Regions from separate parts of the Candidatus Pseudoscillospira sp. SGI.172 genome, predicted to be linked through region 2. Evidence: riboswitches for the same ligand, from Rfam matches in the RefSeq annotation. Region 2 holds a riboswitch; the other holds the start of a gene.
The links. A riboswitch is a leader RNA that binds a small molecule or an ion and turns the genes downstream of it on or off. The one in region 2 is predicted to bind thiamine pyrophosphate.
Positions count from the first base shown of each region.

Region 1: it holds a riboswitch for thiamine pyrophosphate, as region 2 does, so the genes downstream of both, ACQRD3_RS10295 (energy-coupled thiamine transporter ThiT) here and ACQRD3_RS06445 (ECF transporter S component) in region 2, are expected to answer to the same signal.

Region 1 covers NZ_JBNPLQ010000026.1:18,285-24,137, reverse strand. Annotated here, with positions in the region: gene ACQRD3_RS10315 (hypothetical protein) at 1-107, opposite strand, end outside; gene ACQRD3_RS10310 (ABC transporter ATP-binding protein) at 470-2,218, shown strand; gene lspA (signal peptidase II) at 2,257-2,727, shown strand; gene ACQRD3_RS10300 (RluA family pseudouridine synthase) at 2,714-3,625, shown strand; TPP riboswitch at 3,709-3,826, shown strand; gene ACQRD3_RS10295 (energy-coupled thiamine transporter ThiT) at 3,904-4,485, shown strand; gene ACQRD3_RS10290 (HAD-IIB family hydrolase) at 4,500-5,306, shown strand; gene ACQRD3_RS10285 (SDR family oxidoreductase) at 5,498-5,853, shown strand, end outside.
Region 2 covers NZ_JBNPLQ010000012.1:31,922-37,774, forward strand. Annotated here, with positions in the region: gene ACQRD3_RS06440 (ABC transporter substrate-binding protein) at 1-787, opposite strand, end outside; gene ACQRD3_RS06445 (ECF transporter S component) at 789-1,406, opposite strand; TPP riboswitch at 1,473-1,583, opposite strand; gene ACQRD3_RS06450 (Fe-S-containing hydro-lyase) at 1,644-2,201, opposite strand; gene ACQRD3_RS06455 (hypothetical protein) at 2,198-2,878, opposite strand; gene ACQRD3_RS06460 (aminopeptidase) at 3,228-4,637, opposite strand; gene coaE (dephospho-CoA kinase) at 4,731-5,321, opposite strand; gene ACQRD3_RS06470 (hypothetical protein) at 5,318-5,797, opposite strand; gene ACQRD3_RS06475 (hypothetical protein) at 5,794-5,853, opposite strand, start outside.

The DNA.
Region 1 (5,853 bases), on a different contig from region 2:
CCAGCTACTATTCTCCGGTTTTTTCCATCCTGTTTCTCTTTCTTCTGTGGGCAGACTTTGGAGTATTTGTCAGTGCCCTGTCCTGCCCCGGGCAAATTCGATTCCATTTTTCCGCCCGTCCCCTCTTCCTTGCAATCGTCTGCCTCTTTGCCTTTGGATTCATTTATCAGCTATGCAAAGGACTGCATATGCCCAATTTTCTTGTTCGGGCGGAAAGCAATTTGCTGACGCTCTGTTCCTCCCTGTCCGGGGTCTGCTTGTTCAAAGGAATTCTAAAATCCGGGGACGGTTTGCCGCCCCCGCCCAGCGGCATTTCTGACAACGTTCCCCCCTCCCTCTGACCGCCTCTCTCCCCCCGGCGGCGCTTTTGCCCCGCCGGGGGCTTTCTCTTTTGCCCCGCAAGTTGACACCACTCCATTCTTTGGGATATACTATTAAAGCCCTGAAAATCCAAGAACGGAGGCTCTCCATGACTGCCCAAGAGATGAAAACCCACGGCCATCTGGCCATTTTTGCGTCTTACTATAAGCCCCATATGAAACTCTTTCTGCTGGATCTGTTCTGCGCCCTGGTGATCTGCCTGGTGGATCTGGTGTTCCCCTACGTCTCCCGCCTGTCCATGCAGGCACTGCTGCCTCAGGGGCTGTTCCAGACCTTCTTCACTGTCATGGTCCTCATGGTCCTGGCCTATCTTTTGAAGGGCGGGATGTACTTTATCGTTACCTTCTGGGGCCATCTGATGGGGGTCAACATCGAAGCCGACATCCGGCGGGACCTCTTCGAGCACATGCAGACCCTGTCCTTCTCCTTTTTTGACAAAAACCGCACCGGTCAGCTCATGAGCCGGGTCACCGGCGACCTCTTCGAGATCGGAGAGCTGGCCCACCACGGCCCCGAGGATCTGTTCATCTCCTCGGTGACCCTCATCGGCGCCTTCTGCGTCATGTGCACCATCCGGTGGGAGCTGGCCCTGGCCGTCTTTGCCGTGGTGCCCCTGTTCATCGTCTTTACCGTCTTTCAGCGCCGCCGGATGAGCCGGGTCTCCGTGGGGGTGAAGGGCAAGCTGGCCGTCATCAACGGGGAAGTGGAGTCCTCTCTCTCCGGCATCCGCACCGCCCAGGCCTTTGCCAACGAAGGGGAGGAGAAGCGGAAGTTCGAGGCCTCCAACGACCAGTTCCGCGGCGCCAAGCGGAACTACTACAAGGCCATGGCCCTCTATCAGTCGGGCATGGAGCTGTGCGTGGGCATCATGTCCGTGGTGGTCATCGCCGTGGGCGGCTACTTTATCATGCTGGGGGAGATGGACTACACCGATCTCATCACCTTCTCCCTCTACGTCACCACCTTCATCACCCCCATCCGCAAGCTCTCCGCCTTTGTAGAGCAGTTCATGCAGGGGATGGCGGGCTTCACCCGGTTCGTGGAGCTGATGCGGACCGACCCCGAGATCACCGACGCCCCCGGCGCCGCCGACGCCGGGACGGTCAAGGGACAGATCGACCTGGACAGCGTGTCCTTCTCCTACGGCCCCGGCCAGCCTCCCGTGCTGGAGAAGATCGACCTCCACATCGCCCCCGGAGAGACGGTGGCGGTGGTGGGCCCCTCCGGGGGCGGCAAATCCACCCTCTGCCAGCTCATCCCCCGGTTCTACGACGTCACCGGAGGCGACATCCGGGTGGACGGCCGGGACGTGCGGGACCTGACCCTGACCTCCCTGCGGAAAAACATCGGGATCGTCCAGCAGGACGTGTTCCTCTTCGCGGGCACCATCTTCGACAACATCGCCTACGGCCGGCCGGACGCCACCGCCGAGGAGGTCTACGCCGCCGCCCGGAAGGCCGAGCTCTACGACGACGTGATGGCCATGCCCGACGGCTTCCAGACCTATGTGGGAGAGCGGGGCGTGATGCTCTCCGGCGGACAGAAGCAGCGGGTCTCCATCGCCCGGGTCTTTTTGAAGGATCCCCCGGTGCTCATCCTGGACGAGGCCACCTCCGCCCTGGACACCGTCACCGAGCACCGCATCCAGGGGGCCTTCGACGCCCTGGCCCAAGGCCGTACCACCCTCATCATCGCCCACCGGCTGTCCACCATCCGCTCGGCCCACCGCATCGCCGTCATCGACGACAATCATGTGGCCGAGCTGGGCACCTGGGACGAGCTGGTGGCCAGGGACGGGGAATTCGCCAGGCTCTGCCGCGCCCAGGAGCTGTCCTGAGCGCTCCTTCTGCCCACATCCCGAAAGGATTTGATTCCATGCTGTATTATCTTCTTGCCGCAGTCCTGGTTGTTATTGACCAGTCGGTGAAAGCCTGGGTTCGAGCCTCCATCCCCCTGGGCCAGTCCATCCCCTTTCTTCCGGGGATCATGGAGCTGACCTACATCCAGAACACCGGGGCGGCCTTCTCCAGCTTTTCCTCTCTGACCTGGCTGCTGGCGCTGATCTCCCTGCTCGCCTCTGTGGCGGTGGCAGTGCTGATGGCACGCAAACTTTTCACCCGGCCGCTGGGCCGGCTCTCCCTGGCCCTGATCCTGGGCGGAGCGGTGGGCAACCTCATCGACCGGGTCTTTCTGGGCTTTGTCACCGACATGTTCGCCACCACCTTTATGGATTTCGCCGTCTTTAACGTGGCGGACATCTGCGTGGTGACGGGCGGCATTCTCATGGTGATCTACGTTCTGTTTTTCTATGACAAGCAGAAGGAGGCCCGCCATGACGCCCCTTGAGCTCATCGCCGACCGGGAAGGGGAGCGCGTCGACCAGTTCCTGGCCCGCAGCCTCCCGGAGCTCACCCGCTCGGCCGCCCAGCGGCTGCTGGAGGAGGGGAAGGTCCTCCAGCAGGGCCAGGCGGTGAAGAAAAACCGCAGGACTCTTCCGGGGGAGGGCTACACCCTCTGTATCCCCGACCCGGCCCCCATCGACGTGCTCCCCCAGGACATCCCTCTGGACGTGGTCTATGAGGACGCCGACGTCATCGTGGTCAACAAGCCGGTGGGGCTGGTGGTCCATCCCGCTCCCGGCCATCCGGACGGCACTTTGGTCAACGCCCTGCTCTACCACTGCGGCAGCAGCCTCTCCGGGATCAACGGCCAGCTCCGCCCGGGCATCGTCCACCGCATCGACCGGGACACCTCAGGGCTCATCATCGCCGCCAAAAACGATCCTGCCCACCTGGCCCTGGCCGCCCAGCTTCAGGATCACAGCCTCTGCCGGGAATACCGCGCCGTGGCGGTGGGCAGCCTGAAGGAGGATGCCGGGACGGTGGACGCCCCCATCGGCCGCCACCCCACAGACCGAAAGCGGATGGCCGTCGACCCCAAAAACGGCCGGAGCGCCGTGACCCACTGGGAGGTGCTGGCCCGCTACCCCGGCCACACCTATGTGAAGTGCCGCCTGGAGACCGGCCGCACCCACCAGATCCGGGTCCATCTGGCCTCTATCGGGCACCCTCTGCTGGGGGATGTGGTCTACGGAGGCAAAAAACCGGTCCCCGGTCTGGCGGGTCAGTGCCTCCACGCCAAAAAGCTCTCCTTTCTCCACCCCCGCACCGGGGAGCGGGTGACGGTGGAGTGCCCCCTGCCTGACTGGTTCCAGGCGGTTTTGGACCGGCTGGAGCGGAAATGATTCCCGTTTTGGTCTCTTTTCCCCACCGCGCCTTGACAATCCCCCCGCTTTTGGTATAAAATAATTCACAGGCCGTAAGGACAAACTGAATACAGGGGCGCTGGACGCAAGTCCGGCTGAGATGCAGGAGTGTAGTGCCGCTCCCGGTCCCTTGAACCTGATCCGGGTAATGCCGGCGTAGGAAGCGATTTGGTGACACATCGTCTCTTTTTCGTACCGCAATGCGCCTTCCCCGGTTTGCGCTTGCGGTACTTTTTTCAAAAGGAGAAAAAGAAACGATGGAAAACACAGCGACAAGATCCCGTTCCCGGAAGTATCTGGCCGTGCGCAGGCTCTGCGAGGGGGGCCTGATGGTCGTTTTGGCTCAGATCCTGAGCTTCATCAAGATCTGGGAAATGCCCTGGGGCGGCTCCATTTGCCTGTCCATGCTCCCCATTTTCCTCTTCGCCGTCCGTTGGGGCACCGGCAGCGGCCTGCTGGCCGGCTTTGTACTGGGCGTGCTCCAGTTCATGTATGACGGCGGCTTTGCCTTGGGCTGGCAGTCCATTCTAGGCGACTATCTGGTGGCCTTCACCGTCCTGGGCCTGGCCGGTCTCTTCCGGGGCTGCAAGGGCGGCATCTTCTGGGGCACCGTGGCAGGCTCCGCCGCCCGGTTCCTGGTCCACTACGTAGTGGGCGCCACGGTCTGGGCCGAATACATGCCCGAGACCTTTTTCAACCTGACGATGACCACCCCCTGGTTTTACTCCCTGCTCTACAACGGTTTTTACATGGTCATCGACATGGCCCTGTGCCTCATCATCTTCGCCATTCTCTACAAGCCCATGCACAAATATCTGACGGGGGCGGACCTCCGTTAAGAGGAGGGACCCCTTTGGGAAAATTCGACGGCGTGCTCCTGGCCACCGATTTCGATGAGACCTATTACAGTGCCGCGGGCGCTGTTCCCCCGGCCAACCTGGAGGCCCTGGCCTACTTTGAGGCGGAAGGAGGCATCTTTACCGTCTCCACCGGCCGGGCCCACCGCACCTTCGCCCCCTTTCTCCACCTGACGCCGGTGAACGCCCCTGTCATCCTCTCCAACGGCGCCCAGCTCTACGACTTCGCCGCCGACCGCATGGTGATGGAGACCACCATCGCCCCCACCATTGCCGCCGACCTGGAGGCCCTCACCGCCCGCAATCCCCAGGTGGGGCTGGAGGCCTACCACGGAGAGGACATCTATATCTGGAACCCCAATTTCTGGACCTGGTATCACCTGAACAAGGCGGGCACCGGCGCCACCGAGTGCCCCATCTCCGCCATGCCCCTCCCCTGGGGCAAGGCCATCCTTCATCAGGATCACCCCTTTCTGCTGAAGGCCCAGGCAGACCTGCTGTCCCACTGGCCGGAGCGCTATGAGGCCATTTTCTCCAACCCCCACATGCTGGAGATCACCGCCAAAGGGAGCACCAAGGGTGGGATGGTGCTCAAGCTGGCCGAACTGCTGGGTATCCGGAGGGAACACATCTACTGCATTGGAGACAATCAAAACGACATCCCCATGCTGGAGGTCTCTGCCATCCCCTTTGCCCCCGCCAACTGCGCCAAAGAGGTCAAGGACTGGGGAGCCCGCCTGCTCCCCGCCTGCGAGGAGGGCGCTGTGGCCAGCCTGATCGAGATTTTGGACCAAACTTATTAAAAATGAATGTTCCGCAGACCGGCAGGGCCGGGCCTCTGAGGGGCCCGGCCCTGCCGGTCTGTGTTTGTATCAAACTAATTTTTATTGGTCCAGAAAATCTACTTGTCATTTAAACAGGACTGTGCTATGATCGTTCCAGAATCAGCCAAATCATTTGGATCGCGGCAATTTTTCAAAGGAGGCAGCGTGTTATGGAGACCATGCAGGGAAAGGTTGCGATCATCACCGGCGGCGGCAAGGGCGGCGGGATCGGATACGGACTGTCCACCGCCTTTGCCAAGGAGGGCGTCGACCTGGTCATCACCGGGCGGAACGTCAAGAAGCTCACCGACGCCCAGGAGGAGCTGGAGCGGCTCTACGGCGTCAAGGTGCTGCCCATGCAGTGCGACGGCGGCGTGGAGGAGCAGGTGGCCCATGTGGTGGAGGAGGCCGTCAAGACCTTCGGCCGCATCGACTTCCTCATCAACAACGCCCAAAACTCCGCCTCCGGCGTGCCTTTGGCCGAGCACACCAAGGAGCAGTTCGACCAGGCTATCTACTCCGGGCT
Region 2 (5,853 bases):
GAGGGGCGATCCGTCCCCAGCGGCCCTGATCGTCCAGCAAAATGGGAGCCAGGTGCTTCTGGCTGCGGGTCAGCAGTGCGTCGGAGGCATCGGCAGGCAGGAGATCCCGCACCTCCAGGACGGTGCCCTCCGGGTCGCAGGCCACCTCCCGATAGGCCCGGTCCAGCACGGACAGGAAGGTCCGCACCGCCGCGGGCCGCTCCCGGAGCACCTGATGGGTGGCAGCCATGGCCGGGGCGCAGAAATCGAAGATGGGATCCACATCCCCCAGATTGAAATAGTTGATCTCCTTCCCCGCCTCCAGCAGGACTTGATTTTCCCAATTTTCGTAGACCCACGTGGCGTCGGCCACCGACCCCAGAGTGGCGGTGATGTCGCCCACATCCAGGTTGACCAGTTGAATTTTATCGTAATCGCCGCCGTCCTTCTCCACCACCCGGCGGATGGCGGCGTGGAACCAGGCGGGGGTCCAGTGGGTCAGGCGCTTGCCCTCCAGCTCCCGGGGACGGGTGATGCCCGCCTCCTTCAGAGAGACGATGCCCGAATCACACTTCTGGGTCATCACCGCCACGCCGGTGAGCCCGATCCCCCGTTCCAGACACTCCAGCATGGCGATCTCCGGACCGCACACAAAGTCGGCCCCGTGGAGCTCCATGGAGCCGTGGACCTCTCCGTCGATCTCCACATCCAATCCCGCCGCCCGGAACCAGCCCCGCTTCTGCGCCAGCAGATAGCCGGTGTGATTGGTGTTGGGGAACCAGTCCAGAACAACCTTCAAATGTTCCATATTATGAGTCCTCCTCATCGTAGATGGTCCCGATCCGGGCGGTGGCTCCAATGGCATAGCTCTTTACTGCACCGGTGCGGGCCAGGGCGTCGCCCACCAGTTTGCAGAGCACCCCGGAGAAGAGCACCGCGCTGAGAAAGCGCACGGCCAGCTGGGCCGCCAGGAGGGCGGGAGAGAGCAGATAGTAACTGAGGTAGTAGAGCTCATAGCAGAAGATGAACACCGCGGAGAAAATCCCCGCCAGGGACATGGAGCCCAGATCCCACTTTTTGTAACGGAACAGGGCGAAGGCAAGCTCGGCTCCCAGTCCCTGGATGACGCCGGTAAGCACCACGGTCAGGCCCCCGGCGTTGCCCATGAGCAGCTCCACCGCGGCGGCCAGCACCTCGGTAATGAGGGCCACGCCGGGTTTGCGGATGAGATAGGCGGCCAGAGTGGCGGCCATGAACCACACTCCGTAGATGAGCTCAAAGGCGAAGTTGGACAGTCCCAGCGGGGTCAGTGCGGTGGACAGCACCAGGCCGCCCTGAAACACCGCCAGATACACCGCCGAGAACACCACCCCCAGAATGGCCATCAGGATGACGTCCTTGAGTTCCCATTGCTTCTTTGTTTTCACGCTTGTTTTCCTCCTTGCAAAAAATAAAAGCCGCACAGCCTTCGCTGAGCGACTTTTATGCGCAAAAACAAATCCGCGCGACTCTCCCTACGATGGCATTACCCAACAGGTTCCATGGGTCATGGGCGGTATCAGCCCAAATCTCAGCCGGTTGCCCCGGCCCCCCCAGATTCAATTGTGCGGTCTTTCAAACATTATTTATACCACACTTCGTGCTTTCTCGCAAGAATTTTTTCCTCAACGCCGGTACTGCTTCCGGCCGATCCGATAGAGGTCGTTCCCCTGGGCGTCGATGGCTACGGTGAGGGGCAGATCCTCCACCACCATCTTTTTCACCGACTCACAGCCCAGCTCATCGAAGGCCACCACCTCCGCCGAGCGGATACACCTGGCAATGAGGGCCCCCGCCCCCCCCACTGCGGCAAAGTAGGCCGCGCCGTTGCGGACGATGGCCTCCGCCACTGCCGGGCTCCGCTCTCCCTTGCCGATCATGGCCGCCAGCCCCAAGTCCAGCAGCCGGGGGGCAAAGGCGTCCATCCGGCCGGAGGTGGTGGGACCGCAGGCTCCCACCGCCATTCCCTGCTGTCCGGGGGTGGGTCCGGCGTAATAGATCACCGCGTCCCGCAGCGGGATCGGCAGGGACTCGCCCCGGTCCAGCAGCTCAAAAAATCGCTTGTGGGCGGCGTCCCGGGCCGTGTAGATCACCCCGGAGAGGAGCACCCGGTCTCCGGCCCGCAGGGTTCCCATCGCCTGGCGGAGGCCGCCGCTCTCCAGGCGCTTCACCTCGCCGCTCATCTGCGCTCCAAAGGAAGGGGCTGGGGGGCCTTGGGTCCGGTCAGCTTTCCCAGGCTCTCCCGCAGGGCCTTCAGTTCCGCATCCCGGGCCGCCAGCTCGGCCGGACGGCCCTTCAGCGTCCGAGCCGCCTGCTCCAGCTCTCCGGACACCTGTTCCACCGACGCGTTCAAATCGGCACGCAGGCCGTCATAGGCCTTTTGGAGCTGATCGAGCCAGCTCTCCAGCTCCGCCTTGGTCTGCTTGACCTTGGCCTTGGCCTCCGCCTCGATGGCCTGGGCCCGGCTGTGGGCCTCCAGCTCGATCCCGGCGGTGCGGTCCTTCAGCCCGGCGTAAGCCGCGGCGGCAGGGGTGAGCTTCCGGATCTCCCCATTGAGCGCCTCCACCTGCCCCGCCAGCTCAGCGCGCTGAGCGCTCTCCCGGGCAAGGGTCTCAGACCGGGCGGCCAGATCGGCCGCCAGCCGGCGGTTCTCCTCCTCCAGAGCGCTCAGCTTCTCCTCCCGCTCCGCCGCCTGCGCCTCGGCGCCGGCCCGGGCCTGTCGGGCCTCCTCCAGCTCCCGCTGAAGGGCGGAGAGCTTCTCAGCGTGGTCCCTGGCGCTGGTCTCCAGATAGGCCAGCACATCCTGCTTTTGGAATCCGCCGAACGCCGCCGTGCGGAACTGCAACTCTGTCTCACTCATGGAGGTTCCTCCCTGATTCCAGATTATGATATGGTATCATATCACATTTTTCGACGCCTGGCAACGAAAGAAAATCCCGCCCCCTCAAACGGGAGACGGGATTTGAGGCTGTCGAAAAAGTGGCTTCGCCACTTTTCCGAGCAGGATGCAGCCCGTCGCGCGCACGCATGGTCGCCTTTGGCGGACCATGCGCACACTTACGGGCCGAAATGTGTTTTCTGCCACGTACACGCCGCGGCAGAAAACGGATCCCACCGCTTTCGCGCCTGCGGGCGCGAAACTCTGCGAGGCTTTTTCGACAGGCTGAAATCCCGCCCCCCAAAACGGGAGGCGGGATTTCCAGGCAGGCTCAGTGGGCCTGATAGACCGCCTTCATGCCCTTGTAGGTCATGTAGCAGTCCAGCTTTCCGGTGGTCTCAAAGGGAGAGTGCATGCTCAGCACAGGCACGCCCGCGTCCAGCGTGTCGATGTCCCGCTCGGCCATATAGACCGCCACGGTACCGCCGCCGCCGGCGTCCACCGCGCCCAGCTCGGACATCTGCCAGATCACTCCGGCGTCGTCCAGGGTGCGGCGGACAAAGCCAACCACCTCGGCGGAAGCGTCGGACGCGCCCGACTTGCCCCGCGCACCGGTGTATTTGCAGAAGCCCATGCCGTAGTTCACCCGGGCGGCGTTGTACTTGTCGTAGACCGAAGCGAAGTTGGGATCGTAAGCTGCCGTCACGTCGGAAGAGAGACAGAAGGAGTGCTCGTAGCAGACCTTCAGCGCCACCCGCTGGGCGTCGCAGAGATCGCTCATAAAGGTGTCGAAGGCCGCGGACTTCATGCCGGACACACCCTCAGAGCCGATCTCCTCCTTGTCCGCCAGCATGCACACCGCAGTGTGGGCGGGGCGCTCGGTCTCCAGCAGGGCCGCCAGGGAGGCATAGGCGCACACCCGGTCGTCCTGGCCGTAGGCCCCGATGAGGGAGCGGTCAAAGCCGATGTCGCTGGCCCGGAAGGCGGGCACGGCCTCCAGCTCAGCGGAGATAAAGTCGGCCTCCACCAGGCCGTACTTCTGATTGAGGATATCCAGAATGGCCAGCTTCACCCGATCCGAGCCGTCGTCATCCTTGAAGGGACGGGAGCCCACCAGAATATTCAGGCTCTCGCCGGGGATGGCCTCTCCCAGGGGCTTCTTGGACTGCTCGGCCCCCAGGTGGGGAAGCAGGTCGTCCACGGTGAACAGGGGATCTCCCGGGCAGGTGCCGATGGCCACCTTCACGGTGGAGCCGTCCTTCTTCACGATGACGCCGTGGAGCTCCAGAGGGATGGTCACCCACTGATACTTCCGAATTCCGCCGTAGTAGTGGGTCTTGAGGAAGGCCATCTCACTGTCCTCATAGAGAGGCTCGGGCTTCAGATCCAGGCGTGGGGAGTCGATGTGGGCCGCGCCGATGGACACGCCGTCGGCCAGGGGCTTGTCTCCAATGACGGCCAGCATGATGGCCTTGCCCCGGTTTACCCGGTAGAACTTGTCGCCGGGGTTGGCGGACATGCCCCGGGTGAAGGGCACAAATCCCTTGGCCTGGGCCAGCCGTACCACCTCGTCCACCGCCTCCCGCTCGGTCTTGGCGGCATCCAGGAACTTCTTATACTCCTCACAGTAGGACTGCATGGCCGCCTCGTCCTCGGGGGTGAGCCGGTCGTAGCCGTTCTTTCGATCGTCCAGCAGAGCCTCCCGGCGGAGCTGGGCAGGGGTCTTTTCCTTTTCTTCCATGACAATTACCTCCTTGTCAATTTCACTGTCTCCAAAATAGCATGCAATTATGAACATTTCTACTGCGGAAGGAAAATTCTCCGACCCGGGCTGTCACAGGAGCTGCTCAAAGAGCACCTTTGCCCGGGAGGCAAAGGTCTCCGGGGTGTCCATTTCGGTGTTTTCCAGCACATAGTCGCTGTGGCTGCGGAAAAATTCATCGGAGGGCTGGGCCCGGACCCGGCGAAGGGCATAGGCCTCGTCAATCCCGTCCCGGGCCATAATACGCTTGACCCGCAGCGGCTCCGGGGCCAGCACAGACACCACCGCGTCACACTTTTCCCCCGCACCGCTTTCCACAAGGGCAATGGCATCGATGGCGGCGGCGGGCCGCCCTTCCCGCCGGGCCAGCTCGATCCGCCGGTCCAGCTCAGCCATGATGTAGGGGTGGGTAAGCTCATTGAGCTCTCCCAGCCGGTCCGGATAGACCGCTCCGGCCAGCTTCCGCCGGTCTATTTTGCCCTGTTCGGCCAAAATATCCGTCCCGAAGGCAGACACCAGGGCCTCTTTCATGCCTTCGTTCTCCAAAAGCAGTCCGTGATACACGGCGTCGGCGTCCAGCACCTCGGCTCCCAAAGCCCGCAGGGCGTTCAGCGCCGTGGTCTTTCCCGCCCCCGTGGGGCCGGTAATGCCAAAAATCTTCACTCGTTCAGCTCCTTCGGCGGCCATAGGTATCCCGCGGAAAAGGCCGCGGCCAGCAGGACGAGCCCCATCAGCTCCATCCCCAGGAAGGTGGCCTGGCCAAAGTAGTTGGGCCGGGTCTCGAACAGCGGGGCAAGCCGGGCGGTATAGATCACAAAGATGTTGAACATCTGGCTGAAGCCCGCCAGCGCCGCGCTCCGCGCCTCACTGCTCACAAAGAGGAACTGCCACAGGTAGACCGCCGCCTCGGCCGCCACCACCCAGTGGGTCAGCGCCAGGGAGGGCAGATACCCCAGCGCCTTGGCCCGGCACTTCCGCCCCGCCTGATACCAGAAGAACAGCTCGGCCAGCGGCAGGCCGTACCAAACGAGGCCGCTCAGCAGGGGGATCTCGCTCCAGACCAGAATGGAGGCGTTGAAGAGCCAGCCCACCGCCGGAGGCACCAGGGACAGCAGCAGCTTCCAGACGCTCTTTCTCACACCGCTGCCTCCTTACCTGCTGTTTTCAGCGCTTTTCGAATGGCAGCCGCCAGGAT